DNA from 3 places in the Neorhizobium sp. AL 9.2.2 genome. Region 2 is predicted to be linked to each of the others. Evidence: predicted binding sites of a transcription regulator. Region 2 holds the regulator's gene; each other region holds the start of a gene.
What was found. The regulator LexA, encoded in region 2, represses DNA repair genes until DNA is damaged. The targets are predictions, from matches to a motif close to TGTTCNNNNTGTGTTCNG.
Positions count from the first base shown of each region.

Region 1: a site for LexA is predicted at 6,724-6,741, ahead of G6K99_RS07060 (ATP-dependent helicase). Genes of this name have one in related genera too.
Region 3: a site for LexA is predicted at 3,634-3,651, ahead of G6K99_RS03650 (energy-coupling factor ABC transporter ATP-binding protein). Genes of this name have one in related genera too.

Region 1 is NZ_JAALXU010000003.1:110,351-120,773, reverse strand. Features, by position in the region: gene hisN (histidinol-phosphatase) at 1-303, opposite strand, end outside; gene G6K99_RS07095 (N-formylglutamate amidohydrolase) at 683-1,570, opposite strand; gene cpdR1 (response regulator CpdR1) at 1,751-2,113, shown strand; tRNA gene G6K99_RS07085 (tRNA-Val) at 2,211-2,285, shown strand; gene G6K99_RS07080 (DUF1328 domain-containing protein) at 2,600-2,773, opposite strand; gene G6K99_RS07075 (ABC transporter ATP-binding protein) at 2,874-3,935, opposite strand; gene G6K99_RS07070 (iron ABC transporter permease) at 3,932-5,512, opposite strand; gene G6K99_RS07065 (iron ABC transporter substrate-binding protein) at 5,585-6,535, opposite strand; gene G6K99_RS07060 (ATP-dependent helicase) at 6,757-8,826, shown strand; gene G6K99_RS07055 (pentapeptide repeat-containing protein) at 8,879-9,619, shown strand; gene G6K99_RS07050 (DMT family transporter) at 9,791-10,423, shown strand, end outside.
Region 2 is NZ_JAALXU010000003.1:1,273,576-1,283,998, reverse strand. Features, by position in the region: gene G6K99_RS12810 (LpxI family protein) at 1-473, shown strand, start outside; gene lpxB (lipid-A-disaccharide synthase) at 473-1,651, shown strand; gene gltA (citrate synthase) at 1,687-2,976, opposite strand; gene G6K99_RS12795 (ComEC/Rec2 family competence protein) at 3,270-5,819, shown strand; gene lexA (transcriptional repressor LexA) at 5,800-6,519, opposite strand; gene G6K99_RS12785 (VOC family protein) at 6,712-7,587, shown strand; gene kdsA (3-deoxy-8-phosphooctulonate synthase) at 7,592-8,437, shown strand; gene eno (phosphopyruvate hydratase) at 8,566-9,840, shown strand; gene G6K99_RS12770 (PLP-dependent aminotransferase family protein) at 10,011-10,423, shown strand, end outside.
Region 3 is NZ_JAALXU010000001.1:762,420-772,842, reverse strand. Features, by position in the region: gene treS (maltose alpha-D-glucosyltransferase) at 1-144, shown strand, start outside; gene glgB (1,4-alpha-glucan branching protein GlgB) at 144-2,351, shown strand; gene G6K99_RS03655 (winged helix-turn-helix domain-containing protein) at 2,407-3,597, opposite strand; gene G6K99_RS03650 (energy-coupling factor ABC transporter ATP-binding protein) at 3,707-4,384, shown strand; gene G6K99_RS03645 (CbiQ family ECF transporter T component) at 4,381-4,986, shown strand; gene G6K99_RS03640 (biotin transporter BioY) at 5,016-5,579, shown strand; gene G6K99_RS03635 (thioesterase family protein) at 5,584-5,982, opposite strand; gene G6K99_RS03630 (histone deacetylase family protein) at 6,116-7,048, shown strand; gene G6K99_RS03625 (exodeoxyribonuclease VII small subunit) at 7,054-7,320, shown strand; gene G6K99_RS03620 (nucleotidyltransferase family protein) at 7,389-7,700, shown strand; gene G6K99_RS03615 (DUF86 domain-containing protein) at 7,768-8,052, shown strand; gene dxs (1-deoxy-D-xylulose-5-phosphate synthase) at 8,347-10,266, shown strand; gene G6K99_RS03605 (DUF4424 domain-containing protein) at 10,370-10,423, opposite strand, start outside.

The sequences.
Region 1 (10,423 bases), 1.2 Mb from region 2:
CAGCGTGCCCCACAGCGGCACGCCTGAGATAAAGGCCCGCGTCCCGTCGATCGGATCGATGACCCAGACATGCTCGCGGTCGAGCCCGACATTGCCATGCTCTTCGCCCAGGATGCCGTGTTCGGGGAAACGCGCCTCGATCAGGGTCCGGATCGCGGTTTCCGCCGCCCTGTCGCCCTCGGTCACCGGATCGAAACCGCCGGCCAGCTTGTTGACGACGGAGACACCGGTGCGGAAGCGCGGAAGCGTCTGCTCGCGGGCGGCATCAGCGAGCGTATCGAAAAAGGCGCGATCAGGCAGCATCAAAAACTCCGTCCCAGAAAAGCTGCCCCTGTTCTAAAGCAGGTCTTGGCGCTTAGAAAGGCCTGAACCGCTCTTGGACTGACCAAAACTCGGTCACTTCGCCAAATAATGATGCAATTTTCATCACATAAAATAATTGATTGACAAATGTGCATAACGGACGTAGCGTCTTCCTACAGTCTTTGACTGTAAATACCCTCCTTGGGTGTTTCCTCCCTAGACTTAGCCGCGCTGTAAGCGCGGTTTTTTTTGTCCAAAATACACGGGCGGAAGGGTATCGCTCGATGAGCACGCAGATGTCTGCATGCTGCGGCATCGAATGCGCTCTGTCAGGGAAGTCGGCTACCTCGGCGATCGAAGTCAGCCTGATGCGGGGATACTATTCCGCTGCGAGCGCAGTGTCGCTGGCCGAAAAATCAGCGACGAAGTCGGCCATCTGGCGCATGAAGAGCGAGAGTGCGGCGGCGATCGCATCGAATTCCGGCCGCTTCGAAAGCGTCCCCTCATCCACGTAAAGCCCGCGGTTGATCTCGATCTGCAGCGCGTGCAGGCCGCGCACGGGCCGGCCGTAATGTTCGGTGATGAACCCGCCAGCATAGGGTTTGTTGCGCACGGCGGCAAAACCCATCTCACTCAGGAAGCTGAGCGCTGCGCGCGAAATTTCGGCAGACGCGCTTGTGCCGTAGCGATCGCCGATGATGAAGTCGGGCTTCACGTTCGAACCCGAAAGCCGGATATTGCCAGGCATCGAGTGACAATCAATCAGCACGCAGATGCCGAACCGGGCATGCGTGGCCGCGATCAGCCGGCGCAGGCAGGCATGGTATGGCTTGTAGATTGCCTCGATCCGGGACAGGCCCTCCGCCACCGAAAGCTTGCGCCGGTAGATATCCATGTTCTCGGCGACGATGCGCGGAATGGTGCCAAGCCCACCGGCAACGCGCATCGATCCGATATTGGCGTAAGGCGGCAACGGACCATCGAACATACGCGGATCGAGTTCGAACGGCTCGCGATTGACGTCGAGATAGGCCCTGGGGAAATGGGCGGCCAGCAAGGGCGCGCCAAGTTCCGGCGCATCGGCGAAGAGATCGTCGACATAATGATCTGCCGAACGGCGAATCGCCATCGAGTCGAGATTGCTGTCGGCAAGAAAGCTTTCCGGGTAGCACCGGCCGCTATGGGGAGAGTTGTACACGAAGGGAATGGTTTGCCTGGCGGGTTCCCTTACCTCAAAATGCTCAGGATCGCCGGCGTTGAAATCCATTCCGTTTTTACCATGTCATGAACAAGTCAGATGAGGTATGTTGCCAGTTGCCCGGCGGGAAGTCCATACTATGTAATCCCACCAAGGCTGCTTCGGCTCTTATTAAACGGATGTTTACCGTCAATTGAGAGTGTAGACGGCCATACAGCCACGACTCATAGACAGATAGCGGTCCCCGAGATGCTTCCAAAAATCCTTCTCGCCGAAGATGACAACGACATGCGCCGGTTCCTGGTGAAAGCGTTGGAAAAGGCGGGCTACAAGGTCATTTCCTTCGACAACGGCGCCAGCGCCTACGACCGGCTCCGCGAAGAGCCTTTCTCGCTGCTCCTGACCGACATCGTCATGCCCGAGATGGACGGCATCGAGCTCGCCCGGCGCGCGACCGAACTCGACCCCGATCTCAAGGTCATGTTCATCACAGGGTTTGCCGCCGTCGCTCTGAATTCTGATTCGAAGGCCCCGAAGGATGCAAAGGTTCTCTCCAAGCCCTTCCACCTGCGCGATCTTGTGGATGAAGTGAACAAGCTTCTGGCCGCGTAAGCCCGGTTTTCCGGCGGCTGTCAAAAAGACTTCACAAAACCGGAAAAAGCCTATTGACGGCACATCGGTTTCTGTGGTCTTAAGCCGCCCATCGGATGGGCGTATAGCTCAGCGGGAGAGCACTACGTTGACATCGTAGGGGTCACAGGTTCAATCCCTGTTACGCCCACCATCCTGATTAGCCGCAAGGCACGAAAGGCTTCCGGGAAACCGGAAGCCTTTTTCGTTTCAAGCCGTTAACCGACCGCATAACGTCCCGTCACCATTCTTCCATCCGTAACAATACCAATAGCGCTAGGCTTGCGGATGCGGGAGCTTGTGGGTCTGAGTTTGTGGCTGGCCTCTCGGCCAGTGGCACTCAGGCGGCCGGGGTCGTGTGGGGCTCCGGCCGCTTCAATAGCGCTTCACTTCCCGAATTTACCGCAAACAAAAGCCGCCCGTGGAAGCTCCAGGGCGGCTTTGCTGTTGTGATCCTTGGGGTCTTTCTTAGAAGACCACGGCGCCTGCCGTCAGTGCCAGAACCAGGAAGATCAGGAAGATCACGATAGCGATAAAGAACAGGATTTTCGCGATGCCCGCGGTGGCAGAGGAGACGCCGGAGAAGCCGAGGAAGCCTGAAATCACGGAGATGACGAGAAAGATGAGAGCCCATTTCAACATGGTATTATTCCTTCATATTTGATGCGGGAACAACGTGACAAAAGGTTCCAGGTTCCAGCGCCGTGATGGCCGCGAAGAAATATTCCGGCAAAAATGTGAACTACGCGTCGGCAAGCAGATGCACTCGTCCCGAGATGCCGATCGACACCCGGTCGCCTGACGCAAGCAGCTCGCGGCCGGGGATATCCAGGCGGAAGGAAATCTCGCCCTCGGCGATACCGTCTCCGGCGAGTGTTATCCTCGCATCAAGCGATGGCCCGCAGAAAACCACGTCGCTGACCACAGCCGAGACCCCGTTGTCCGGCGCGTATTCGATCCGGCTGACGGTAAACTGCTCAGGCCGGATCATGATCTGCGCCCGGCCGCGATAGGTGACGTCCGCAACCTCTAGCCGGCCGATCGGGCTGTCGGCTATCCCGTCGCCGACCACTGCCGGCAGCACGACCGCTTCTCCGAGAAAGGTGGCCGTCGCCCGGTCGACGGGTTTCAGATAGACCTCGCGCGGCGTGCCGACCTGGGCGAATTTTCCCGCCCGCATCACGACCAGCTCATCGGCGAAGGCAAGCGCTTCCGCCTGGTCATGGGTCACGAGAATGGTGGTGACGCCGGCAGCCGACAGTACGTCGGCCACAGCCTTTCGGGTGGCGGTCCTCAGGCCCATGTCGAGCGCCGAGAAGGGTTCGTCCAGCAGCATCAGCCGTGGCCTGCGGGCAAGCGCCCTTGCCAGCGCCACACGCTGCTGCTGGCCGCCGGAGAGCTGATCCGGCTTGCGGGCAAGCATCGCCCCGTCAAGTCCGACCATTTCCATCAGTTCCGCAGCCCTTGCCTGTTTGGCCGTGCGATCCGCATCCATGCCGAAACCGATATTGTCGAGCACCGAGAGATGCGGAAACAGGCAGCCGTCCTGCGCCACGATGCCGATATTACGTCGGTAGGCAGCGACATGCGCGTCCGCATTGGACATGATCTCGCCGCCAAGCGTGATCGAGCCGGCGTCAGGAACCTCGAACCCGGCGATCAGCCGTAGCAGAGTGGTCTTGCCGCAGCCGGAAGGTCCGACGATGGCCGTGCGGCTTCCGCTTTGGGCTGCAAGGTCGACACCGGCAACGGCTGCGACGGAACCGTAACTCTTGGCAACGGAGGAAATGGTAAGCAGCGTCATCGCCCGGCGATCTTTTTCGACTGGTGGTGAAGGAGAAGGGTGAGCGGCAGCGAAAACAGGATCATCAGCAGCGCATACGGTGCGGCTCCCGCATAGTCGATCTCGCTGGTCAGCGCCCAGAATGCCATGGCAAGCGTGCGCGTGCCGTTGGGCGCCAGCATCTGGGTCGCGGTCAGCTCGTTCATGATGCCGAGCGAGGAAAGCGCCATGGCAGATGCAGCGCCGGGCGCTGCCAGCCGCACTGTGGTGGACCAGAGCGCCCGCGCGGGCGAACGTCCGAGACTTTCGGCCGCCTGTTCCAGCTCTGCCGGCACCTGCGCGATGCTGGCGCGCAGGCTGACCAGCGCCCGCGGCAGAAACATGATGACGTAAGCGATGACGATCGTTGCCACCGTCTGGTAAAGCGGCAGCATCACCCGGATCGAGATCGTCACCAGAGCGAGCGCGACAACCACGCCCGGCATCGAGCTTGCGAGATAATAGCAGCCTTCGAGAAACCGACTGGAACGCGTCGGGCGGCGCACCGAAAGCCAGGCGATCGGCACGGCGGCAGCAGCCGTCGCCACACCGCCGATCACGCAGATCGTCAGCGTCTGGGAAAGGGCCAACCCGATCTCGCTGAATTGCCAGATATCAGCACCACCGGCGATCAGCCAGCGCCCGAGCGTCAGCACCGGCACGCCAAGCGAAACCGCAGTAGTCACGACCGGCAGCAGTAGGCAGGGATATCGCCAGACGCCAAGCGAGGCGCGCACCGGATGGCGGGCAACGCCCGAGCCCAGCCGGGCATAGCGACGGCGGCCCCGCACAGCGGCATCGACGCCGATCAGCACGAAGCAGCAGGCCACCAGCACCAGCGCCAGCATATGCGCTGCAACGCCGTTGTAGGTGGACTGGAACTGGTCAAGAATTGCCGTCGTGAACGTGTCGAACCGGATCATCGCATAGAGCCCGTATTCCGACAGGAGATGCAGGCTGATCAGCAGCGCCCCGCCACACAGCGACAGTCTGAGTTGCGGCAACACGACACGCCGCAAGACAGCAGCGGGCGAAAGACCGAGAGAGGCCGCCTGATCCTCGAGCGCTGGATCGATCAGCCGAAGGGCCGCCGAAACGGGAAGGTAGACGAAGGGAAAGTAGGTCACGACCGAGATCGCGACGCCCGCTCCAAGCCCGTTCAGCCGCGGCCACATACCGATCCAGGCATAGGACTGCACGAAAGCGGGAATGGCGAGCGGCACGATGGCAAGCCAGGCCCATAGCTTTGCGCCCGGCAGGTCGGTGCGCTCCGTCAGCCATGCAAGCGCCGTTGCGAGAACCGTCGCGACCGGCACCGTGAAGACGATCAGCGCAACGGTATTGAACAGGAGGTCGCCGACACGGGAACGGAAGATCAGCTGCGATGCCGTTTCCCAGCCGGTCGCAACCGTTGCCCAGAACACGAACCCGAGCGGCGTCAGCGTCAGGGCGGCAATCGCAACGGCGATTGCCAGCGTCCATGAGGATCCGGCAAGGGGTTTCCCCGCAGGCTTCCGGCGCGGCCGGCTGGCAACCATGCTCTCGGTGGTAAACGTCATCGCGTGCTCAAGAAAGAAGAGACATCGCAGGTACGCCCTGCGATGTCCGTGCGCAACAGGATTCGATGGTGTTTAGAGAATGCCGGCGGCTGTCATCATGTCGGTGACCTTGGCATTGTTGAGGCTCGAAGGCTCGACCTTCGGCGCCTGAAGGTCGGCAATCGGAACGAGCGCCTTGTTGGAAGCCTCGTCCTTGCCGACGGCGTATTCGAACGAGGTGCCGTCACGCAGAATCTTCTGGCCGCCCTTGCCGGCAAGCCATTTCAGAAATGCCTGCGCCTGCTCCTTGTGCTTGGAAGAGGCCAGAATGCCACCGCCGGAGATCGACACGAAGGCGCCCGGATCCTGGTTCTTGAAGTAATGCAGCGCAACGTTCTTGCTGTTTTCGCCGGTCTTCGCCTGATCGCCGAAATAGTAGTAGTGATAGATCAGCGCGCCTTCGAACTGGCCCGCATTGACGGCCTTCATGGCGGTGGAATTGCCACGCACGGCAGTGAAGTTCTCTTTCATGCCCTTCAGCCAGGCAGCGGTTTCCGGCTCACCCTTCAGCTGCAGAAACGCGCCGACGATCGCCTGGAAATCGGCACCCGACGGAGATGCGGCCCAACGGCCCTTCCATTCGGGCTTGGCGAGATCGAGCATCGATTTCGGCAGCTTGTCCTCGGTGAGCTTGGTCTTGTCATAGGCAAACACGGTGGAGCGCGCGGCAATTCCGGTCCAGTGACCGTTGGCCGGGCGGAACTGCTCGGGAACGAGATCGAGCGTTGCCTTGTCGACAGGCTCAAACAGCCCCTTGCCATCGACAAGCGCCATGGCCGGCGAATTTTCCGTCAGAAACAGGTCGGCCGGCGAGTTGGCGCCTTCCTGCACAATCTGGTTTGCCATTTCGAGGTCGGATCCGTTGCGCACCGTAATGACGATGCCGGTCTCTTCCTTGAAGGCCTCGACCCATTCCTTGGTCAGGCCCTCGTGCTGGGCATTGTAGATCGTCAGGCTGTCGGCGACCTGCGCGTTGGCCGGCATGGACAGAGCGAGTAGCGAAACGGCGAGCGAAGCTCCGGCCGAAAGAGCAGACAGAATTTTCAAGTTTGCCTCCAATTTATAAGCGTCATCGCATCGATAGCCAAAGCCGACCTGCGTAGTCAAGTTTAAGAATCGAACGGGGATGGAGACCGATTGCGGCAAATGCCGGCGAATCAGGTAGAGCTGAAACGAACACATCAAGAACAAGCCGCGGAAACTGAATGTCGGTTGCTTATCTGGAAAAATTGAACGAGGCCCAGCGCCGCGCGGTCGAGCATGGTTCGGACGTGCCGGATGGCGGCGCTGCCGGACCGCTTCTGGTCATTGCAGGCGCAGGCTCCGGCAAGACCAACACGCTTGCCCATCGCGTCGCCCACCTGATTGTGTCGGGCGCCGATCCTCGCCGCCTGCTGCTAATGACGTTTTCCCGCCGTGCGGCCTCCGAAATGGGCCGCCGCGTCCAGCGCATCTGCCGCGAAGTGATGGGGGCGAAGTCCGGCGTCATGACCGATGCGCTCGCCTGGGCCGGCACGTTTCACGGCATCGGCGCAAGGCTGTTGCGGATCTATGCCGAACAGATCGGCCTCGACCAGGAATTCACCATCCACGACCGTGAGGATTCCGCCGACCTGATGAACCTCGTTCGCCACGAGCTCGGCTTCTCCAAGATGGAAAGCCGGTTTCCGACCAAGGGCACCTGCCTTGCGATCTATTCGCGGGCCGTCAACTCAGAGACGCCGCTGGACGAGGTGCTGAAGACATCCTTCCCCTGGTGCCTTGCCTGGGAACCGCAGCTGCGCGACCTGTTTGCCTCCTATGTGGACGCCAAGCAGGCGCAGAACGTGCTCGATTACGACGATCTCTTGCTCTACTGGGCGCAGATGATGAGCGAGCCGCTGATTGCGCAGGATGTCGGCGAACGGTTCGATCACGTCATGGTCGACGAATACCAGGACACGAACCGGCTGCAAGCCTCGATCCTGATGGCGATGAAGCCCGGCGGCCGCGGGCTGACGGTGGTGGGCGACGACGCCCAGTCGATCTATTCGTTCCGCGCCGCCACGATCCGCAACATCCTCGATTTCCCGGCAACCTTCGATCCGCCGGCCAACATCGTCACGCTCGACCGCAACTACCGCTCGACCACCACCATTCTGGCAGCCGCCAATGGCGTCATCGAACTTGCCCGCGAGCGGTTCACGAAAAACCTGTGGACCGACCGGCAGTCGGAGGAGAGACCGCGTCTGGTCACCGTCAAGGACGAGACTGAACAGGCGAGCTATATCGTGGAAAAAATCCTCGAGAACCGCGAAACCGGCATGTTGCTGAAGCAGCAGGCCGTGCTGTTTCGCGCCTCGCACCATTCCGGTCCGCTGGAAGTGGAACTCACGCGCCGCAACATTCCCTTCGTCAAGTTCGGCGGCCTGAAATTCCTCGATAGCGCCCATGTGAAGGACATGCTGGCGGCCCTGCGCTTTGCCCAGAACCCGCGTGACCGGGTTGCGGGGTTCAGGCTTCTGCAGCTCATTCCGGGCATCGGCCCGCAAACGGCGGCGAAGATCCTCGATGCGATCGCCGCCGATCCGGAACCGCTGGCGGCACTCCAGGAAATCCCCTCGCCTCCGAGGTCCGGAGAAGACTGGCCGGCCTTTGTCGAGATGCTCGGCGCCGTCAGGAAAAGCGAAGGCTGGCCTTCCGAAATCGGGCTCGCCCGCCGATGGTACGAACCGCATCTTAGCCGCATCCACGAAGATGCCGACACCCGCAAGGCCGACCTTCTGCAACTGGAGCAGATCGCTTCCGGCTACGCGTCGCGCGAACGCTTCCTCACCGAACTGACGCTCGATCCGCCGGATGCGACGAGCGATCAGGCCGGCGTTCCGCTGCTGGACGAGGATTACCTGATCCTTTCGACCATCCATTCCGCCAAGGGCCAGGAATGGCGCTCGGTTTTCCTGCTCAACTGTGTCGACGGCTGCATTCCCTCCGATCTCGGCACCGGCACGACAGCCGAAATCGAGGAGGAACGGCGGCTGCTCTACGTGGCGATGACGCGCGCGAAGGATCACCTTCACCTGATCACGCCGCAGCGTTTCTTTACCCACGGCCAGCATTCCCAAGGCGACAGGCTCGTCTACGCCTCACGCTCCCGCTTCATCCCGGCAACGCTGCTGCAGTTCTTCGAAAGCACCGCCTGGCCGGTGGTGGCGCAAATGACCGAAGCCGAACGCCAAGCCCGCCACCAGATCCGCATCGACGTAACCGCAAGAATGCGCGGCATGTGGCGCTGACCGTCACAAGTTGCGCGAACGTATAGGCAAGCTGCCTGACAATGGAGATTGCGTGTTGGAAATATCGTCGCTTGAAACCGCATTCTCGATGAAGGAGCCGGTCATCGGCCTCCGATTTGCATCCGAAGACCTGTCCGATTTCATCACGTCCGAATCGAAATTTTTGGATTGCCGGTTCAACGATTGCATCTTCGATGGCGCGAAGATCAGAGAATGCGAATTCATCGGCTGCAGCTTTTCCAACTGCTCCTTCAAGGAAGCCGAGTTTTTCAACTGCATCTTCGTCGATCGCGAAACGCAGGCAGGATCTGCGTGGAATTACTGCGACCTCAACGAGGCGAAGTTTAAGGCCTGCAACCTTTCCAACAACCGCATCGTCAAATGCGAAGCCTTCCTGCTCGAGATCACCGATTCGTCGGCCGTCGGTCTGCAGTTCGACGCCGAGGTTCATCGCAAGATCAGCAAGCGCATGATGTTTGGCGGCGTCGTCTTACAGCGTTGCAAGCTGCAGTACGCGGTGTTTGCGGCCTCAAGCTACGAAGAGAGCCGGTTCGAGAGCTGCGATCTCAGAGACTGCTCGTTTGTCGAAAGCAATCTCAGCCGCGTCAGCCTGATGGGATCGAGCCTCAACAATATCGATTTCACCGGCGCGACGCTTGATTTCGCCAACCTCTCGCAGGCGACCTTCGACGAGATGGATCTTGCAGCCATGGCGTCGTTCAAGGGCATGACTGTCAGCCGCGACCAGCACGAAAACCTGCTCCGCTCGATGGGAATTCTGACGTCGGGATAAGCAGCAGACACAACCGGTGGGCGGAAAGGCTTTCCTTTCAAACCGAAAAAGCATTAGAGCGACCGTTCTGCGTCGAAGGAGACTGAAGTGGACAGCAATCAATCGGCAAGGGCCTCGCGGGCGACGTCGTCAGCCCAGCCGGCCCCGTCGACGAAGAAGGCTGCAGCGTGGATGCTGACGTCGATCAGCCTGCTGCTGCTGATGGCGATTTCCGGCCGGATCATCACCCGCGAGATCGACGTGTTCCAGGTGATGGAAATGCGCTCGATCATCGCCTTCTTCATGCTTTTGCCATTGGTGTTTCGCGAGGGCGGCTTCAAAGCCATGCGCACGACCATCCTGCCGGCCCATATCGGCCGCAACGTCGCCCACTATATCGGCCAGTTCGCCTGGCTGATGGGCCTGACGCTGATCCCGCTCGCCCAGGTGATCGCCATCGAATTCACCGCGCCAATTTGGGCAGCGCTCATGGCAGCGGCGTTTCTCGGCGAGAAGCTGACATGGCGCAAGGGCGCAGCGATCGGCTTCGGGCTCGCCGGCGTGCTTCTGATCCTGCGGCCAGGCGCCGCCCCGCTCAATCCCGGCCACCTGATCGTGCTGGGCGCGGCCTTCTTCTTCGCCATCTCCTTCATCACCACCAAGCTCCTGACGCGCACCGACAGCGCCACCAAGATCATCTTCTGGATGCTGATCATCCAGTCGATCATCGGGCTGATCCCGGCAATCAGGGTATGGACCTGGCCGTCCGCGGGGATCTGGCCGTGGATCTTCCTGATCGCGTTCACCGGGACATTCGCGCATTAC
Region 2 (10,423 bases):
ACGACATCGCGCCGGGCCTGCTGGCGAAGGTCGGTCCGCTTGGCCAAGTGTCTCCAAGCGGTGACGATCTGCGCGATATCGAACGCGGTGTCGAGGCTGCGAGTGCGCTCGGCAATCTCGATATTGGCCAGGGCGCTGTCAGCGTCGGCGGCCGCGTTGTGGCACTCGAAGGTGTCGAGGGAACTGACCGGATGATGCAGCGCGTTGCCGAACTGCGCGCCGAGGGACGTATCTCCACGCGTCGCAAGGGCGTGCTCGTCAAGCTCTGCAAGCTCCACCAGGATATGCGCGCGGACCTGCCCACCATCGGGCCATCCACCGTCGAACATGCCGTCGCGGCCGGGCTGGCGGGGATCGCCGTGGAAGCGGGCAGGGCGCTGGTGCTGGAAGAAGCAAAGCTGATCAAAGCTGCTGACGCCCACGGCATTTTCGTCTGCGGCATCGATCAGGCCCTTCCGTCGAGAGGATTGTGATGAACCAAGGTTTGAAGGTTGCGATCATCGCCGGCGAAGTGTCGGGCGATCTCTTAGGGGCAGACCTCATCGCAGCACTGAAGGCGTCCTACGCCGGTCCCGTCGAACTGATCGGGGTGGGCGGTGATGCACTGTCGGCCCAAGGCCTTCAGTCGCTGTTCGATTTCTCCGAATTGTCGATCATGGGCATCACCCAGGTGCTCGCGCGTCTTCCCAACCTGATCCGTCGCATCAACCAGACGGCGGCTGCGATCGTCGCCGCAAAGCCCGATGTGCTTGTCATCGTCGACAGCCCTGACTTTACCCACCGAGTGGCAAGAAAGGTGAGGGCGGCCCTGCCGGATCTGCCGATCGTTGATTATGTCTGCCCCAGTGTCTGGGCCTGGAAGGAATATCGTGCCAAGGCGATGCTCTCCTATGTCGACCTCGTTCTTGCCGTCCTTCCGTTCGAGCCGGAAGCGATGCGGAGGCTGGAGGGTCCGCAGACAGTGTTCGTCGGTCACCGGCTGACCAATGATGCGGATCTCCTGAGGGTCCGTGCTGCGCGCGCCGAGAGGCCGGTCAAGACCTCCGCCGACAAGAAGACGATCCTCTTGCTTCCGGGCTCCCGTTCAGCCGAAATCAAGGCACTCCTACCCGTGTTCGGCGAGGCTGCGCGCGAGTTTGCAGATCGCAATGGTGAGACCCGGTTCCTGCTTCCGACGGTACCGCGCCGGGAAGAACTGGTGCGGAAGATGGCCGCAGATCTGCCGGTTCATGTCGAGATTACCACGGATACAGCCGGAAAATGGGCTGCCTTCGCAGAGGCGGACGTGGCGCTGGCGGCTTCAGGGACGGTTATCCTGGAACTGGGGCTTGCGACGGTTCCTGTTGTCTCAGCCTACAAAACGGACTGGCTGATCAAGCTTCTGGCCGGCCGCATCAAGATCTGGACCGGCGCGCTTCCGAACCTGATCGCCGACTACCCGGTCGTTCCCGAATATGTCAACGAGGTCGTGCGACCCGGAAGCCTCAGCCGCTGGGCGGAACGTCTGTCCGCCGACACGCCGGAGCGCCGTGCGATGCTCGACGGGTTCGCACTTGCCTGGCAGAGACTGGACGTCCCTGTTCCGCCTGGAGAGGCCGCAGCAGGTGCGGTACTCGAACTGTTAGACAACAAAAAACCCGTTCATCGCTGAACGGGTTTTTCTATTCGCAAAGCCTATTACAGCGCTTAGCGCTTCGAAACGGGCGTGTAGTCACGCTGCGCTTCGCCGGTATAGAGCTGGCGCGGACGACCGATACGCTGCTGCGGATCTTCGATCATTTCGGCCCACTGGGCGATCCAGCCGACGGTACGCGCAAGCGCGAACAGAACGGTGAACATCGTCGTGGGGAAGCCCATCGCCTTCAAGGTGATGCCCGAATAGAAGTCGATGTTCGGGTACAGCTTCTTTTCGATGAAGTAGGGGTCCGTCAGAGCAATCTTCTCGAGTTCCATGGCGACCTGCAGAAGCGGATCGTCCTTGTGACCGAGTTCCGCCAGCACTTCATGCGTGGTCTTCTGCATGATCTTGGCGCGCGGATCGTAGTTCTTGTAGACGCGGTGACCAAAGCCCATCAGACGGAACGGATCGTTTTTGTCCTTGGCACGGGCGATGTATTCCGGGATCTTGTCGACGGTCCCGATCTCGGTCAGCATGTTGAGCGCTGCTTCGTTGGCGCCGCCGTGAGCGGGGCCCCAGAGGCAGGCAATGCCGGCAGCGATACAGGCGAACGGGTTTGCACCCGAGGAACCTGCAAGGCGAACCGTCGAGGTCGACGCGTTCTGTTCGTGATCCGCATGCAGGATGAAGATGCGATCCATGGCGCGCGACAGGACCGGGTTCACCTGGTATTCTTCACACGGCACGGCAAAGCACATGCGCAGGAAGTTGGAGGCGTAATCCAGGTCGTTCTGCGGATACACGAAGGGCTGGCCGATATGGTACTTGTAGGCCATGGCGGCGAGCGTCGGCATCTTGGCGATCATGCGCAGCGACGCAACCATCCGCTGGTGCGGATCGGTGATGTCGGTGGAATCGTGATAGAAGGCCGAGAGAGCGCCCACGCAACCGCACATGACGGCCATAGGATGCGCATCGCGGCGGAAGCCGGTGAAGAAGCGGCTCATCTGCTCGTGAACCATGGTGTGCATGGTTACGCGATGATCGAAGTCCTTCTTCTGGGCAGCCGTCGGCAGTTCTCCATAGAGAAGCAGATAGCAGGTTTCCAGAAAGTCACCCTGTTCAGCAAGCTGCTCGATCGGGTAGCCGCGATGCAGGAGAACACCCTTGTCGCCGTCGATATAGGTGATCTTGGATTCACAGGATGCAGTCGACGTGAAGCCGGGGTCGTAGGTGAAGGCACCGGTTTGCTTGTACAGGGCTGCGATATCGATAACATCCGGCCCAATCGTGCCCGATCGCACCGAGAGGTCGACTGTCTTATCACCAAGTACGAGATTTGCGCTTTGTTCCGTCATTCTGATCCTCCAACCTGTTGGCGGCATGGCGCCCAGAAAGCGCCATAAGAGTTAAGCGTCGCAAGTTAGCTATATGATCCTAAAGGTGATGCCAAGCGCTCCTGCGACATTTTGTGCAGCGCGAAAATAATTTAGGCAGGACACGTTTAAAAGATGCCCAACCTCATGGTGTAAGAGGCCGTAACGTGAAGGAAAACCGCAGCTTGGCGAATGTGTTGACGAGGAGAATATAAACGCGCAGGTTGCGTTTATCAATCACCGTCTCTGCAGCGGAGCCGGCGGGATAAACCATCATGGCGAATGGCGGAGCGATTTTTGAGGCAGCCAGCAGCAAGCCGATGATGCTTGCTTCGACACCCCACGCAATCGCACTCTGGACGCCCGAATCGGCATCGCAGACAATGCCCGCGGAAGTCCGGAATGATGGTCGAAACGACCATCATTCCGAGGATGTTTTCCTGGGATATGTGGTCAGAGACCGGCCCGTTTCCAAATGGCTGTGCACGTCGTTGAGCGAGGAGCTTTCCCACGGTCATGTGTTCCTCTTCCTGCCTGTCTTGCTAGGCGCCGGCGCTGCGACCTGGTTCGCACTTCCTTGGACGCCATCGCCATTCATTCTCGCAACCATGCTTGCGATCTCGATGGTGACCGCAGGGCTGACACGGTATCGCGCGCATCCACTGTCTCGTGCCAACCTTGTACTCTGCCTGCTTCTCTCCGGTTCTGCGCTGGCAGCGCTCGAAACCTGGCGGTGTTCGACGGTCGTGCTCGATTCGCCCGTCACGACGACCATCAGCGGGATTGTCGAACGACGCGAAGCCGATGCACAGCGCCGCTGGCGCTATATCCTCAGGATCGAGCAGACATCTGAGCCCTCGCTTTCACGACCGCCACAGCGCGTCTCGGTTCTTGCCAGAAGCCAACACGACCCTGCAGACATCGGAGAGCGCGTTTCCGGCCGTGCCCGTCTGTCGCCACCCTCTGGCCCGGCGCTTCCCGGATTGAACGATTTCGCCTTCTCCTCCTACTTCGATCAAATCGGGGCCGTTGGCTTCTTTTACGGCGCGCCTAGCGTACAACCGGCGATCGATGACCAACCCGGGTTATGGTCGGACATGCAGCGGGGGCTTTTTGCGCTTCGCAGCGCAATCGGCAATCGCATCCGCGATACGGTCAAGGGGGATGCGGGCGCTTTTGCTGCCGCAATCGTGACCGACGAGCGCCGTGCAATTTCCCGTGAGACGACCGAGGCGCTTCGTCTGTCCGGACTGGCCCATATCGTCGCGATCTCAGGCCTCAACATGGCGCTGGCAGCCGGTATCTTCTTCGTCGGCGTTCGCTCCGTCCTGTCGCTGTTTCCAGGCTTTGCGCAGGCCTATCCGATCAAGAAGTTTGCCGCGTTCGGTGCGCTTGTCATGGCGACCGCCTATTACCTAATTTCCGGGTTCGGGGTTTCCGCCGAGCGGGCCTATATCATGATGGCGGTGATGCTGGTCGCCGTGCTCGTCGATCGACCCTCCATCAGCCTTCGCAACGTCGCCCTTTCGGCAATCATCATCCTCGCCATCTCGCCGTCGGAGATTCTGGGTCCGAGTTTCCAGATGTCGTTTGCGGCAACCGCGGCACTGGTGGCAGGGTTCGCCCTCTGGACGCGATATTTCGCGAAAGGAAAGGAGGAGACAAAAGGTAGCAACCGTTGGATAACGGGTATTGCGGCGACGTTGCATTTCATTGCCGGGATCGTGGTGACGTCGCTGATCGGCAGTACGTCGACGTCGATCTATTCGATCGAGCATTTCCACCATCTGACCACCTACGGCCTCGCGGCCAATCTCGCGGCCATGCCGATCATTTCCTTCGTGGTGATGCCGGCAGGTCTCGTGGCCATGCTGCTGATGCCGTTCGGGCTGGATGCTCCCGTTCTGTTCATCATGGGCGAGGGGCTGCGGATCGTCATTCGCATTGCCGAGATCGTCGCCGCATGGGGCGGCGATATTGCCATCGGCCGGCAGAACCCGCTTTTCCTGCCTCTGGCGACGGCAGGCTTTCTGCTTCTGACGCTGCTGCGCACGCCGCTGAGGTTGACAGGCGCGCTGTTCATGGCGGTGGCTTTGCTCTTTGCGGTCCGCTCAGGCTCGGCGCCGAGGCCTGATATCGTCATATCCGAAGACGGCGCATCGGTCGGCGTGATCCAGGATGACAAGATCACCCTCAATCGAACCCGACCGCCGGGATTTATCTACGATCAATGGCGGCGAGCGCTGGTGCTTGAGACCGGAGAACAACCGCTCGCCTTGCCGGTTCTTGCCTCTTCGGAACCAGCGCGAGGTGCCAGCCTTGCGAAAAGCGATGACAGACCACCTGGACCACATTCGCGACCGGATTTGACGCGCCGGGAAATCGAATATGTCAGGGGTTTTCTTCAAGCATTGAAGCCCGGACGATTCGCCTGTCTGCCGAAAATCCTGTGCGCGGCGCAGACTGCTCAGGACATCCGGATCGTCACCGTCGAAGACAACCGATACACCGGTCTTGCCTGCGATGTCGGTCGGATCATCGTCTCGCCCGGCGCACGCTTCGATACTTGCCGCTCCGGCGCCTTGCTTCTCAGCGGGCGGACGTTGCGCCGGACTGGCGCACTGGAAATCACCATTATTCCGAACGCGACAGCGCCAGACATCAAGATTACGGCGGCGATGCGAGACAGCGCACAGACCTCAAGCCGTCCGTGGACCGTCCACCGGTTCTATGACTGGCGAACGCGACAATTCGACTTTGGCATCCCGGAGGCTGTTGCTGCGCATCTCCGGGATGACAGCGTTCTCAATGGTAGCGGCGAATAAGGCCGACAAGCTTGCCCTGGACCTTCACCCGGTCGGGCGGGAAGATGCGGGTCTCGTAAGCCGGGTTTGCCGCTTCCAGTGCGATCGAGGCACCCTTGCGGCGGAACCGCTTCAGGGTCGCTTCTTCCTCATCGACCAGGGCAACGATGATATCGCCTGGACTTGCGGTGCTGGTATTCTTGATGATGACGGTATCGCCATCGAGGATGCCGGCATCGATCATCGAATCGCCCTTCACTTCGAGCGCGTAATGATCGCCGGAACCCAGCATCTCGATCGGAACGGCGATGTCATGGGTGTTGTTCTGGATCGCGGAGATCGGCACGCCGGCAGCGATTCGACCCATGACCGGAATGTTTGTCGAGAACGGATTGTCCGCCATGACCGGCGCCGGCTTCTGAGCGACGACCGGTTGCGTTTTGCCGAGGCTTCCCTCGATGACACTGGGAGAAAAACCCCGTCGCGGATGAAGGTTCGCCACATAGGCGTCAGGCAGCTTGATCACTTCGAGCGCGCGTGCTCTGTTCGGCAGACGGCGAATAAAGCCACGCTCCTCGAGCGCGGTGATCAGCCTATGGATGCCGGACTTCGATGCAAGGTCGAGAGCGTCCTTCATTTCGTCAAACGACGGCGGCACGCCTGATTCTTTCATCCGCTCGTGGATGAACAGAAGTAACTCCTGTTGCTTGCGTGTCAGCATGGACGGGACCCTCAGAATTGGAAACAAATGCAGAACGGACGCTATATGTTCTATCTGTGTTCCGCAAGCCCCAAATTTTTGCTCAAGAATAGTCTCATTTCAGCGTTCGATCACGTATTCAGTTCGTGCGCAGCACTTGCCGAGTTTCCCGCGATAGCCAATGTTCTGCGGAATAAGACTTTGGGGGTGTAAGTGGGTAACAAGTCAGTCGATCATTTGGTTCTGCCCGTTGCAGATCTGGCGTCAGCGCGGGGGAGGTTGACCGCTCTCGGCTTTACTGTGGCACCTGAAGGTGTTCACCCTTTCGGCACAGCCAATGCCTGCATATTCTTCGCGGATGGCTCGTATCTCGAGCCGCTGGCCATTGTGAACCGTCGGCAAGCCTCGCTTGCGGCAAAACGAGGCAACGTGTTCACCGATCGCGACATCCGCTTCCGCGGCCAGCGGAAAAGGGAAGGTCTATCGGCGGTGGTCGTCGGGACGCAGGATGCAGCGGCCGATCATATCCGTTTTGTGGACGGGCACATGTCTGCGGGCGAGATGCTTCAATTCTCCCGCCCGATGCAGTTGCCCGATGGTGGGGAGAGCGAAGTCTCATTCCGTCTGGCGTTCGCGGCAGTTCCCGAGGTCGATGACATCTTGCTGTTTTCCTGCCAGCGCATGGCCGCATTACCGGCAGATCGCGGTGGTCTTGATGAGCACGCAAACGCCGTTACAGGCCTTCGAGAGATCGTCTTTTCTGCAGATGACCCGCTGGAGTTTCTGCCGCTTTTCGAAACCGTGTTCGAGACGCAACCCGAGCAAGGGAAAGACGGTCTGCGGATCGAAGCTGCCAATGCCAGCATCCGCATTCAATCCAACGACACGTTCAGCGACGAGTTCCGGTCTTCGATGAAGCCCTTGTTATCGTCGCGCCTCGCTGCGCGCGGGATCATCTTCAAGACCACCGATCTCGCCGTGACAGAGATCACCCTTGCTGCTAATGACGTCGCATTCATCCGCAGGGATGGCCGCGTGATCGTGTCGGCAGCCCCGGGGCAAGGTGTGGTTTTCGGTTTCGAGGAATAGTGAAATGACAGTCTCCGCCAATTCTGAAGTGTCCGTGGGCGAGGGGAGTTCGAAAGTCGTTTTCTCAAACACGGCAAAGCTCTCGCTGATTGCCGGTCCCTGCCAGATGGAAAGCCGTGATCATGCGTTCATGATCGCCGGCACGCTTGTCGAACTCTGCAAGAAACTCGGCATCGGCCTCGTCTACAAATCCTCCTTCGACAAGGCCAACCGCACGTCGATCTCCGGCAAGCGCGGCATCGGCTTGGACAACGCGATGGCGATCTTTGCCGATCTGAAGACGGAATTCGGCTTTCCCGTTCTGACCGACATTCACACTGAAGAGCAATGCGCTCTCGTGGCGGATACGATCGATATCCTGCAGATCCCCGCCTTCCTGTCGCGCCAGACCGACTTGCTCGTCGCGGCCGCAAAGACGGGTTGCGCCATCAACGTGAAGAAGGGCCAGTTCCTGGCGCCCTGGGACATGAAGAACGTTCAGGCGAAGTTCCTCGAAAGCGGCAATCCCAATGTGATGCTGTGCGAGCGCGGTGCCTCGTTCGGCTACAACACGCTTGTCTCCGACATGCGCTCGCTGCCGATCATGGCGTCGCTCGGAAGCCCTGTTATTTTTGACGCAACCCATTCCGTCCAGCAGCCAGGCGGCCAGGGCGGCTCTTCCGGCGGCCAGCGCGAGTTTGTCGAAACGCTTGCCCGTGCAGCCGTCGCAGTCGGTGTTGCCGGCGTCTTCATCGAAACCCACGAAGATCCTGACAACGCACCGTCCGACGGTCCGAACATGGTCCACCTGAAGGACATGCCGCGCCTTCTGGAAAAGCTGCTGGCCTTCGACGCCATCGCAAAAGGCTGACGGCGTCGAAAAACCGCCGAATTGACTGGATTGTAATCCGCGTGTCATCGACGATCGCACAATGTCGATGACACGCCTGTTCGCTGAGCCTGCGAATTCAGGCTCGCACATCAACCGAGGAGAGACCCTTGACCGCCATTACCGACATCATCGCTCGCGAAATTCTGGACAGCCGTGGCAATCCGACCGTCGAGGTGGATGTTTATCTGGAAGACGGCTCGATGGGCCGCGCCGCCGTTCCGTCGGGCGCCTCCACGGGCGCGCATGAAGCCGTCGAACTTCGCGATGGTGGCAAGCGCTATGGTGGCAAGGGCGTCGAAAAGGCTGTCGAAGCCGTCAACACCGAGATCTTCGACGCGATCGGCGGCTTCGATGCCGAAAGCCAGATCCACATCGACAAGACCCTGATCGCGCTCGACGGCACCCCGAACAAATCGCGCCTGGGTGCAAACGCCATTCTCGGCGTTTCGCTTGCCGTTGCCAAGGCCGCCGCCGAATCGTCCGGCCTGCCGCTCTATCGCTATATCGGCGGCGCCTCCGCGCATCTCCTGCCGGTCCCGATGATGAACATCATCAATGGCGGCGCTCACGCCGACAACCCGATCGATTTCCAGGAATTCATGATCATGCCCGTCGGCGCCGAGACGCTGAAGGATGCCGTGCGCATGGGCGCGGAAATCTTCCACGTCCTCAAGAAGGAACTGGCAGCGCAGGGTCACAACACCAATGTCGGCGACGAAGGCGGTTTCGCACCGGGCCTGAAGAGCGCTCCGGAAGCGCTCGATTTCATCATGAAGTCGGTCGAAAAGGCTGGCTACCGGCCGGGCGACGACGTTCACCTGGCGCTTGATTGCGCAGCCACCGAGTTCTTCAAGAACGGCAAGTATGAGCTGGAAGGCGAAGGCCGTTCGCTCGAGCCTGAAGCAATGGCCGATTACCTGGCAGAACTTGCCGGCAAGTACCCGATCATCTCGATCGAAGACGGCATGTCGGAAGACGACTGGACCGGCTGGAAGTATCTGACTGACAAGATTGGCTCCAAGGTGCAACTGGTCGGCGACGACCTGTTCGTGACCAACTCGGCCCGTCTGCGCGATGGTATCCGCCAGGGCACAGCCAACTCGATCCTCGTCAAGGTCAACCAGATCGGATCGCTCACCGAGACGCTCGATGCTGTCGAAACAGCGCACAAGGCGAGCTACACGGCCGTCATGTCCCACCGTTCGGGTGAGACGGAAGACTCGACGATTGCGGATCTCGCCGTCGCCACCAACTGCGGACAGATCAAGACCGGTTCGCTGTCGCGCTCTGATCGTCTGGCCAAGTACAACCAGCTGATCCGTATCGAGGAAATGCTTGGGCCGCAGGCCGCCTACGCGGGCCGCTCGATCCTCAAGGCCTGATCATTCCGGTCGACTGAGGCAGACTATCCGAGAGCCCGCGCCATCTGCGCGGGCTTTTGCGTTTTACAATTCGTGATCGCACCGTACCAAAAACCGATAGGTCAGCATTGTTGACCTGTCGAAACTTATGTAAACCAAAGCCAAGAATATTGAAATAAAAGGAAACGCCCGTGCTTGATTGGGACCATATTTTCGCGACACGCTCCAGCCGCATGAAAGCCTCCGAAATTCGCGAACTGCTGAAGCTTCTGGAGCAGCCGGATATCATTTCGTTCGCCGGCGGCATTCCGGATCCGGCATTGTTTCCGGCCGAGGAATTCCAGAAGGCCTATGCGGATATCTTCTCAGGCGCTCAGGTGAACTCCGCGCTGCAGTATTCCGTCAGCGAAGGCTACAAGCCGTTGCGCGACTGGATCGTGGCCGATGTCGCCAAGATCGGTATCGACTGTACCGCCGACAACGTCTTCATCACGTCAGGCTCCCAGCAGGCGCTCGATTACCTCGGCAAACTGTTTCTGTCGCCGAACGATACGGCGCTCGTCACGTGGCCGACCTATCTCGGTGCGCTCTCCGCGTTCAATGC
Region 3 (10,423 bases), on a different contig from region 2:
GCCGCTTACGAAATCGCCTACGAAGTTCGCAGCCGGCCACAGTGGCTGCCACTGCCGCTGGCAGGTTTTGCGACCATTGCTGCGCGACTTCTCGACACCGACAGCAATTCCACCCCTGATGCACCCAAGGGAGAGACAGAGTGATGCGATACGAGCGCACAGACCTCATCATCGGAACCGTTGAGGAGGGCCTCCAGGCCCTCGTCGACGGCCGTCATGGCGATCCCTTTTCCATTCTCGGCCGCCATCAGTACGGCGACCTCACCGTGGTGCGGGTGCTGCTTCCCGGGGCGCTTTCGGTTGAGGTCGTCGAGCGCGATACGGCCAAGGTCGTCGCGGAGCTGGACAGCATCCACCCCGGCGGTCTGTTTGCCGGCGTGACCAATTCGACTGCGCCCTATTTCCTGCGCATCGAATGGCCGGAAGCGATCCAGGAAACCGAGGATTCCTATTCCTTTCCGCCACTGCTCGGCGATCTCGATCTGCACCTGATCGGCCAGGGCACCCATTACGATCTCGGCCGTACGCTCGGCGCAATCCCGATGGAAGTGGATGGGGTTTCCGGCGTGCGTTTTGCCGTCTGGGCACCGAACGCCACCCGTCTCTCGGTCGTGGGCGACTTCAACGCCTGGGACGGTCGCCGGCATCCGATGCGGCTTCGGCCACAGGCCGGCGTCTGGGAACTGTTTGTTCCTCGGCTGACCCATGGCGAGCGCTACAAGTTCGAAATTCTCGACGCTCACGGCAATATGCTGGCGCAGAAGGCCGACCCGATCGCACGGGCCTCGGAAGCAGCACCGTCGACCGCCTCCGTCATCGCCTCGTCCAAGCCGTTCCGCTGGACCGATGGCGACTGGATGGCGGCACAGGCCAAGGACCGTGCCCGCGAAGGCGCGATGTCGGTCTATGAGGTGCATCTCGGTTCCTGGGTTCGGATTGCCGAAGAGGGCAACCGCACGCTCGACTGGGTGGAACTCAGCCAGCGCCTCGTGCCCTACGTCAAGAAGCTCGGCTTTACCCATATCGAAATGCTGCCGATCATGGAGCATCCGTTCGGCGGATCATGGGGCTACCAGCCGCTCGGTCTGTTTGCGCCGACCGGCCGTTACGGCACGCCCGAAGACTTCGCCTATTTCATCGATCGCTGCCACGCCGCCGGGATTGGCGTCATCCTCGACTGGGTGCCGGCGCACTTCCCGACCGACGTCTGGGGTCTGGCGCAGTTCGACGGAACGGCGCTCTACGAGCATGCCGATCCGCGCGAAGGGTTCCACAAGGACTGGAACACGCTGATCTACAATCTCGGCCGCAACGAGGTGAAGGGTTTTCTTATCGCGTCTGCGCTGGAGTGGCTTGACCATTTCCATATCGATGCGCTGCGTGTCGATGCCGTCGCCTCCATGCTCTACCGCGACTACAGCCGCGACCAGGGCGAGTGGATCCCCAACAAGTTCGGTGGCCGGGAAAATCTCGAGTCCGTCGAGTTCTTCAAGCACCTGAACAGCATCATCCATGAGCGCTGCCCGCATGCCTTCACGGTGGCCGAGGAATCGACCGCCTGGCCGGGTGTGACCGAAAGCGTCGAGCAGGGTGGACTGGGCTTCGACTTCAAGTGGAACATGGGCTGGATGCACGACACGCTCCACTACATGGAGGAAGATCCGGTCTATCGAAAATACCAGCATGGAAGCCTGACCTTCGGCATGGTCTATGCCTATTCCGAACGCTTCATGCTGCCGCTGTCCCATGACGAAGTGGTGCACGGCAAGGGTTCGCTGTTTGGCAAGATGCCGGGCGACCACTGGCAGAAGATGGCCAATCTCCGCGCCTATTACGGTTTCATGTGGGGCCATCCCGGCAAGAAGCTGATGTTCATGGGTGGCGAAGTCGCTCAGGTGACCGAGTGGAACCACGACGCGTCCGTTGTCTGGGATCTGCTGGACAGCCCCGATCATGCGGGCATGCAGCGCTTGATCGCCGATCTCAATGCGCTCTATTCGGCCGAGCCGGCGCTTCAGTATGGCGATCTCCATCCTGAAGGCTTCGAATGGGCCGTGTCCGACGATGCGGAAAACTCCGTTACCGCGATGCTGCGCCTGTCGCAGGATCGGCAGTCGGCAATCATCGTCGCTTCCAACATGACGCCTGTGCCGCGGCATGGCTACCGGATCGGCGTGCCGTTCGAGGGACGCTGGGAAGTGGTGCTGAATACCGATGCCGCGATCTACGGCGGCACCAATTTTGGCCAGACCGAAGCCTGGACGGAAAACCAGTCGGCGCATGGCAAGACGGCATCCATCGCTCTCGACATTCCGCCACTTGCGACGGTGTATTTGCGGTGGCGGGGTTAAGTCCCCGGCATCGCCCGGATTGAGCGCTTCCGAGAGATGAAACGGCTGACGGGACCTAGTCCCGCCAGCCGTCTCGATAGACGACCTTGTCCACGCCGGCAAACCGCCCCACCCGCTGCAGCTCGGCGTCGAGCTTGTCCAGCCTGCCCGCGGATGCCCGGACGCCCTTTTCCAGCCACAGCCGCTTGACATCAAGCACACCCGTTTTGCGCTCCGCCTTCATGTCGATGCGACCGATCATGCGGTCGCCTTCCAGAAGCGGAAAGACGTAATAGCCGTATTGCCGCTTCGGCTCGGGCACAAAGACCTCGATGCGGTAGAAGAAATCGAACAGCCGAACCGCCCGGTCACGGTTGCGCAGGAGTGGATCGAAGGGGCTGAGCACCCTCACCCGTGCCGGCGGTTCGGGAATATCGCCGAGGTTTTCGGGAAAGCCTGCAAAGGCAAAGGAAGCGCGCGGCCGGCTTCCGTCGGCGGTTTCGATCAGGACTTCGACGAGTTCGTCGCGATGGGCTTTCACCCAGTCCCGCGCCTCTTCCGGCGTGACGATATCCCAGAAGGCGGCGAGTTCGCCCGATGTGGCAAAGCCAAGCTTTTCCATCGCGCTGCGGCAGGCCCAATCGATGAAGTCCTCGTGGCTGACATCCGGTTCGTGATGGTGGACGGCAATGACGCGCTCGGTCAGATCGTAGATCTTCTGGAAATTCACCCGGCCTGCAATCGAAAGCTTGCCGGTGTGCCAGTAATATTCGAGCGCCGTCTTGTTCGGGTGCCAGTTCCACCAGCCGCCGGACTTGTGATCCTCCATCTTCATGTCGCGTGACATGATCGCGCCGTTTTCCGAGATGTGCCGGAACGTCTCCTCGAAGGCGGAATCGAAACTTTCGCCATGCCATTTGCGCCAGCGGTCGGCCAGGATCGGTTCGCGGCGGCGGAAGCGATGCTTCCAGTAGCGGAACAGACGCGCCGGAATGATCGAGGCGTCGTGTGTCCAGTGCTCGAACAGCTCGCCGTCTTTTTCCAAGAGCGACGTCAGATGTTCGCGCCGATAGGTCTGGTTGCGCGAAAACAGGATCATGTGATGGGCGCGCTCGACGGTGGCGATACTATCCACCTGCACGAAGCCCAGATCGTCGATCAGTTGCAGAAGACCGGCCTTGTTGAGCGCACGGGTCGGCGGTGCGGAAAGCTGCTGCCGTTCGATGAAAATCCGTCTTGCCCGGGCATTGTCGATCAGAATCGCCATGGCAACGAGACTAGGGCGACAGTGGACCGGATGCAATGTTCACTTTTCATTCCGCCTTCCCGCTCTGCTCCCGCCGCGATATAGACCGTTCAGCAACCGAGGACCGGCATTGGACATCCATTTCGACAAGGCCGAAGCCCGCTTCGACGGGCGTGTCACGCTGCATCCGCTGACGGTGCGGCTGACCGAGCGCCGCATCGGCGTGATCGGCCTCAACGGCTCCGGCAAGACGACGTTTGCGCGGATGATCAATGGGCTGGTTTCTCCCGCGAGCGGCAATGTTGTGGTCAACGGCTTCGATACCAAGGCCGACACCGACCGCGCCCGCAGACAAGTGGGTTTCATCTTCCAGAACCCGCAGAACCAGATCATCCTGCCGATCCTGAAGGAAGACATCGCGCTCGGCCTGATGTCGCGCAAGCTTTCGAAAGCCGAAATCGAGGCCCGAACGACGGCGATCCTTTCGCGCTTCGGCATCGGACATCTTGCCGACCGTCGCTCGCACGAGCTTTCCGGCGGCGAATTGCAGCTTGCGGCCTTTGCCTCGGTTCTGGTGACGGAACCGGACATTTTGATCATGGACGAGCCGACCAACCAGCTGGACCTGAAGAACCGCAACCTGGTGGCTCGAACGATCAACGAGCTCACCGAAAACGTCATCGTGCTCACCCACGATCTCGATCTCATCGCGGGTTTCGAGCGGGTTCTGTTGTTTGACAACGGCCGGCTTGCCGGCGACGGAAACGCTGCCGAGATCATCGCCCGTTACCGCGAGCTTGCCGCATGAAGACGCTTTACGTGGTCGGCAGTGGCTTTCTGCACCGGCTTTCGGCCCGGGCGAAGCTTGTGCTGCTGGCTGCCGCAAGCCTTGCTCTGTTCCTCATCCAGTCGCCGCTAGTGCTTGGCGTCGGTGCGGTCGCCAGCTGCCTGCTTTTCGCTTCGCTGCGAATCGGATGGCGGCAAACATGGCTGCGGCTGCGGGTTCTTTTCCTCACCATCGCAGCCGTTGCGCTGTTCACGCTGGTTTTCAACAGCCCTGTCGAGGCCGTCAGCGTGTTTTTCCGGCTCTCGGCGCTGGCGCTTCTTGCGTCCGCGGTGACGGCCACGACTACTACCGGCGATTTTATTACGGAAGTGACATTTGCGGCTTTGCCGCTGGAAAAGCTCGGGCTTGTAAAAGCTGCGGATATCGGCCTGTCGATCGGCCTTGTCCTTCGCTTCATTCCAGAAATCCTGCTGCGCCATCAGGCCATCCGCGATGCCCATATCGCGCGAGGGTTGCGCCCTCGAACCCTCTCCATCATCGTCCCGCTGATCATCCTCACATTGAAGAATGCCGACGAGATTGCCAGCGCAATTGACGCCCGGGCAATCCGTGCGCAGAAGTGATACAGATTCAGTCGTCAAGGAATAGCTATTTGCCTACTCGTGATCTCGTTCTGGCCGCCCTGTTTGCCGCTATTATCATCGTGCTGGGACTGGTGCCGCCGGTCATGCTCGGTTTCATTCCCGTCCCCATCACGGCGCAATCGCTCGGCGTGATGCTGGCCGGCGTCGTGCTCGGCGCCAAGCGCGGCACGATCGCGGTCCTCCTGGTCCTGGTGCTTGCAGCGATCGGTCTGCCGGTTCTGTCAGGCGGCCGCGGCGGCCTTGCCGTCTTCATGGCGCCGACGACCGGTTATCTGATCGGCTGGGTGTTTGCAGCCATGGTAACCGGATATCTGTCGCAGATCATGGTGGGTCGCGACCAGGCGGGGCTGGTGCAGGGCGTGAACTTCTTTATCGCAGCCCTGATGGGCGGCGTGATCGTGCTTTACGGGATCGGCATCACCTATCTGGCGCTGATCACCGGCATGGGCTTCGTCAAAGCGTTTCTCGGCTCGCTCGCTTTCATTCCGGGCGACGTCCTGAAGGCTGTGATTGCGGCGCTCGCCGGTCGGGCCGTGATGGCAGGCTATCCGTTGCTGCCGCAGCGAGCGTGAGCAGTCAGTCGAGGAACTGATACAGCCAGTCGCGCAGGTCTTCGGGCAGCGCGGCCGGCGTCCGGGTTTCCGGATCGCATGCGGACCAGACGATTTCGGCTTCGGCCACCTCATCGCTGCCGCGCGTGAAGCGGACGATAAAGCCTGCGGACTTGCCGCCGATCTTGCTCACTCCGACATGGGTATGGACGAGATCGCCGAGCTTCAGCGGCATGTGATAGGTGCAGGAGATCTTGCCGACCGCAAAGAACGGGTCATCCGTTGCCGGCTTGCGGCGGTGCCAGAATTCCGTGACCGCCTGTTCCGCAAGGCCGATATAGGCAGCGCGAAACATTTCGCCGTTAAGATCCACATCGCGATAGGCAACGCGAAAATCATGGGTCTTGCCGATATCCTTCGCCATTCCTGCCCGCACTCCAAAAAACGCCTAATGCGCCTACTTCACGGCAAATCCGGTGAAGAGCAAGGGGTATGCGCTTGAAAACATCGCCGTTCTGCGCCATGTCCGAGCTCAACATACCTCACGAGGCCGCCCAATGACCACGCGCCTTTACGAAAACTCCATATTTCTCGAGCATGCGACGCCGGAAGGCCATCCTGAACGGGCAGACCGGCTGCGTTCGCTCAACATCGCGCTCGAACACCCCAATTTCGACAAGCTCGACCGCAAACAGGCACCACAGGCCAACGAAGACACGGTGCTTCTGGCGCATCCGGAAGAACACCTGCGTTGGGTGATGCGCAAGATCCCCGAGGAAGACACGATCCTGCAGATCGAGGCCGATACGCATGTGGGGCCGAAGAGCCTGCAGGCGGCGCTGACCGGCATCGGCGGCGCGATCGCGGCCGTCGACGACGTGATGACCGGCAAGGTGGACAACGCATTCGTTGCCTCGCGTCCGCCGGGACATCACGCGGAAAAGACCAAGGCGATGGGCTTTTGCCTGTTCAACAACATCGCCATCGCCGCCCGCCATGCGCAGCAGACCTATGGCGTCGAACGTGTCGCGATCGTCGACTGGGACGTGCATCACGGCAACGGCACGCAGGACATCTTCTGGGACGATCCGTCCGTTTTGTTTTGCTCGACGCACCAGATGCCGCTTTATCCCGGCACAGGCGCCAGAGACGAGACGGGCACGAAGAACACGATCGTCAACGCGCCGCTTTCGGCCAATGACGGCAGCGACCATTTTCGCGATGCCTTCAAGAGCCGCGTCCTGCCGGCGCTCGAAAACTTCCGCCCGGATCTTGTGCTGATCTCGGCAGGCTTCGATGCGCATCACCGCGATCCGCTGGCGCAGATCAATCTGGTCGGCGACGATTTCGACTGGGCGACCGGCCGGTTGATGGAAATTGCGGGGAAATACGCCGGCAACCGGGTCGTCAGCCTGCTCGAGGGTGGCTATGATCTGGAAGGGCTGGCGGAATCGGCCGGCCTGCATATCTGCAGACTGATGAGAGGATGAAGGACATGACCGAAGCCCCAGGCGAGCCGAACGCTCCGATCGACGTCACTGGTTATTCCTTCGAAAAGGCCGTTGCCGAGCTGGAAAGCATCGTAGCGCGGTTGGAACGCGGCGACGTGGCGCTTGACGAATCCATCGCCATCTACGAGCGCGGCGAAGCGCTGAAGAAGCATTGCGAAAAGCTGCTCAACGCTGCCGAAAGCCGGATCGAAAAGATCCGCCTCGACCGCAGCGGCAAGCCGCAGGGCGTGGAGCCGCTCGACGGCGAGTGAGGCCTTCACTCGCATGAAGCCCTGAGTTGCATCTCGACTGAAATTCCGACCTGCGCTATAGTCTCCCCATGGACAAGGACCAGGTCATCGCCAAGCTTCGGGAGCACGAGGCCGAACTGCGCGCCGCAGGCGCGGAGCAGATGTCGATATTTGGCTCGGTAGCGCGTGGCGAGGCGACGGACGAGTCAGATCTTGATGTTCTGGTGACGTTTTCAGAGCCGGTCATACAGTCTGGCTGGGGGTATTTTACGGCCGTCGAAGAGCTACGTGCCCTGATCGTTGGCATTACTGGTGTAAGGAGCGTTGACATAGTTCCCGAACCGTTGCGCCGGAAACGTTTCAGCCGGAGCGTGGAGAGGGATAGGGCGATTGCCTACTAAGCGTCCTCTGATCCGTTTCCGAGACATTGTCGAGAACGGTCAATCCATTCTCGAATATACACACGGTATGGATTTCGACGCGTACTCTGTCAGCAAGATTACACGGGATGCGTCTGAGCGATGTCTAGCACGAATTTCCGAAGCCTCTTTCAAGCTTGGCTCGACGGCAGAAGAAATCTTTCCAAGCCACAACTGGGGCGCCATCAGGGGTTTTGGAAACATGCTCCGGCATGAATACGATGATATTCTTGATGAAACCACTTGGGCAATTGTCACACGGCACCTCCCGCCCCTCCTTTTCGAACTCGAAACCTTCCTCGCGCGCTACCCTGAAGATCAGGAAACGCTGTAGGAAGGCCGACATCATTCTTCCCGGGCATCGATCCCATCCGGATGATGCATCTGCCTGCGATGCGGTTGAAACGCTGATCATGCCTTGGTCCTCCGACATCGTACCTGATGACGACCAGGAGTTCGTGCCGTTGGCGACAACCTCCCTTCCCCGAGTCCCTCCCCTTGCCCGTCAGCTGAAATCGATTAAAACCGCGGCAAGGTTGTCTCCGTGGACAACTTGAAAAAGCCGGTTTCATCCTCATGTTGGGGTGATAGTTGCTTTTGAGAACAAAAGAAGAGAAAGCCAGCCTCCGTGACACCCCTGCCCGAGACGCCGCTGCTCGACACCGTCAAGCTTCCCGCCGACCTTCGCAAGATCGATGACCGCGACCTGCCGAAGCTTGCCCGCGAATTGCGTGACGAGATGATCGACGCCGTCTCCAGGACCGGCGGACATCTGGGTGCCGGCCTCGGCGTCACGGAACTGACGATCGCCATCCACAAGGTGTTCAACACGCCGGACGATCGGCTGATCTTCGATGTGGGCCACCAGTGCTACCCGCACAAGATCCTCACCGGTCGCCGCGACCGCATCCGCACCCTGCGCCAGGAAGACGGTCTCTCGGGCTTCACCCGCCGCGCGGAAAGCGAATACGATCCCTTCGGGGCAGCGCATTCCTCGACCTCGATTTCAGCCGGCCTCGGCATGGCAGTGGGTTCGGATCTCGCCGGTTCGAAGCGCAACGTGATTGCCGTGATCGGTGACGGCGCGATGTCGGCCGGCATGGCCTATGAAGCGATGAACAATGCGGGTGCGCTCGACGCGCGGCTGATCGTCATCCTCAACGACAACGACATGTCGATCGCGCCGCCGACCGGCGCCATGAGCGCCTATCTCGCCCGCCTTGCTTCCGGCCGCACCTATATGGGCATGCGCGAAGTGGGCAAGAAGCTGACCGGCTATCTCGGCAAGAATATCGACCGGGCGATTACCCGTGCCGTCGAACACGCCCGCGGTTATGTGACCGGCGGCACGATGTTCGAGGAGATGGGTTTCTATCACATCGGCCCGATCGACGGTCATTCGTTCGAGCATCTTCTGCCGGTGCTGCGCAATGTGCGCGACAATGCCAAGGGCCCGGTTCTGATCCATGTCGTCACGCAAAAGGGCAAGGGTTATCCGCCCGCCGAAGCTGCGGCCGACAAGTATCACGGCGTCAACAAGTTCGACGTCATCACCGGCGCGCAGGCCAAGGCCAAGCCAAATGCGCCGTCCTATACCAGCGTGTTCGGCGACGCCCTCGTTCAGGAAGCCGGTTTTGACGACAAGATTGTCGGCGTGACTGCCGCGATGCCGAACGGCACGGGGCTGGACAAGCTGCAGCTTGCCTTCCCCAACCGCACATTCGATGTGGGCATTGCCGAACAGCATGCCGTTACCTTTGCGGCAGGCCTTGCGACGGAAGGCTTCAAGCCGTTCTGCGCGCTCTATTCCACCTTCCTGCAGCGCGGTTACGACCAGGTTGTCCACGACGTGGCGATCCAGGGTCTGCCGGTGCGCTTCCCGATCGACCGCGCCGGTTTCGTCGGCGCTGACGGGCCGACCCATGCCGGTTCGTTCGACACGACCTTTCTTGCCACGCTCCCCGGTATGGTGGTCATGGCCGCCAGCGACGAGGCTGAACTGAAGCATATGGTGCGCACTGCCGCAGCCTATGACGAAGGCCCGATCTCGTTCCGCTATCCGCGCGGCGAAGGCGTCGGCATCGAGCTGCCGGAACGCGGCCAGATCCTGGAAATCGGCAAGGGCCGCGTCGTCAAGCAGGGCGCGAAAGTGGCGCTTCTGTCGTTCGGCACGCGCCTCAAGGACTGTCTGCTGGCGTCCGAAGATCTCGATGCCGCCGGTCTTTCGACGACGGTTGCAGACGCTCGCTTCGCCAAGCCGCTGGACCACGACCTCATCCGCCAGCTTGCCCGCCATCACGAAGTGCTTGTCACCATCGAGGAAGGCGCCGTCGGCGGCTTCGGCAGCCATGTGCTGCAATTCCTCAGCACGGAAGGTTTGCTCGACCACGGTGTGAAAGTTCGCTCGCTGGTGCTGCCCGATGTCTGGATGGAACAGGCAAGCCCCGACGTGATGTACGCCAAAGCCGGCCTCGACCGCGCCGGCATCGTCAAGACGGTGTTCAATGCGCTGGGCAAGACCCAGGTTGGTGTTGGCGCTGCGGGGTAAAGGCCTCAGCCTCGCTCTCCTTGCTCGTCCGTCTCGTGACTCAGATGTCGTGCTAGCACTCGGCACGGCGAGATGAAGATGTTCGTCCGGGCGAGTTTGTTCGCTACTCCCCCGCCGTCAGAAACAGCACGTGGAGGTCCTTCTCCGGGGTGAAATC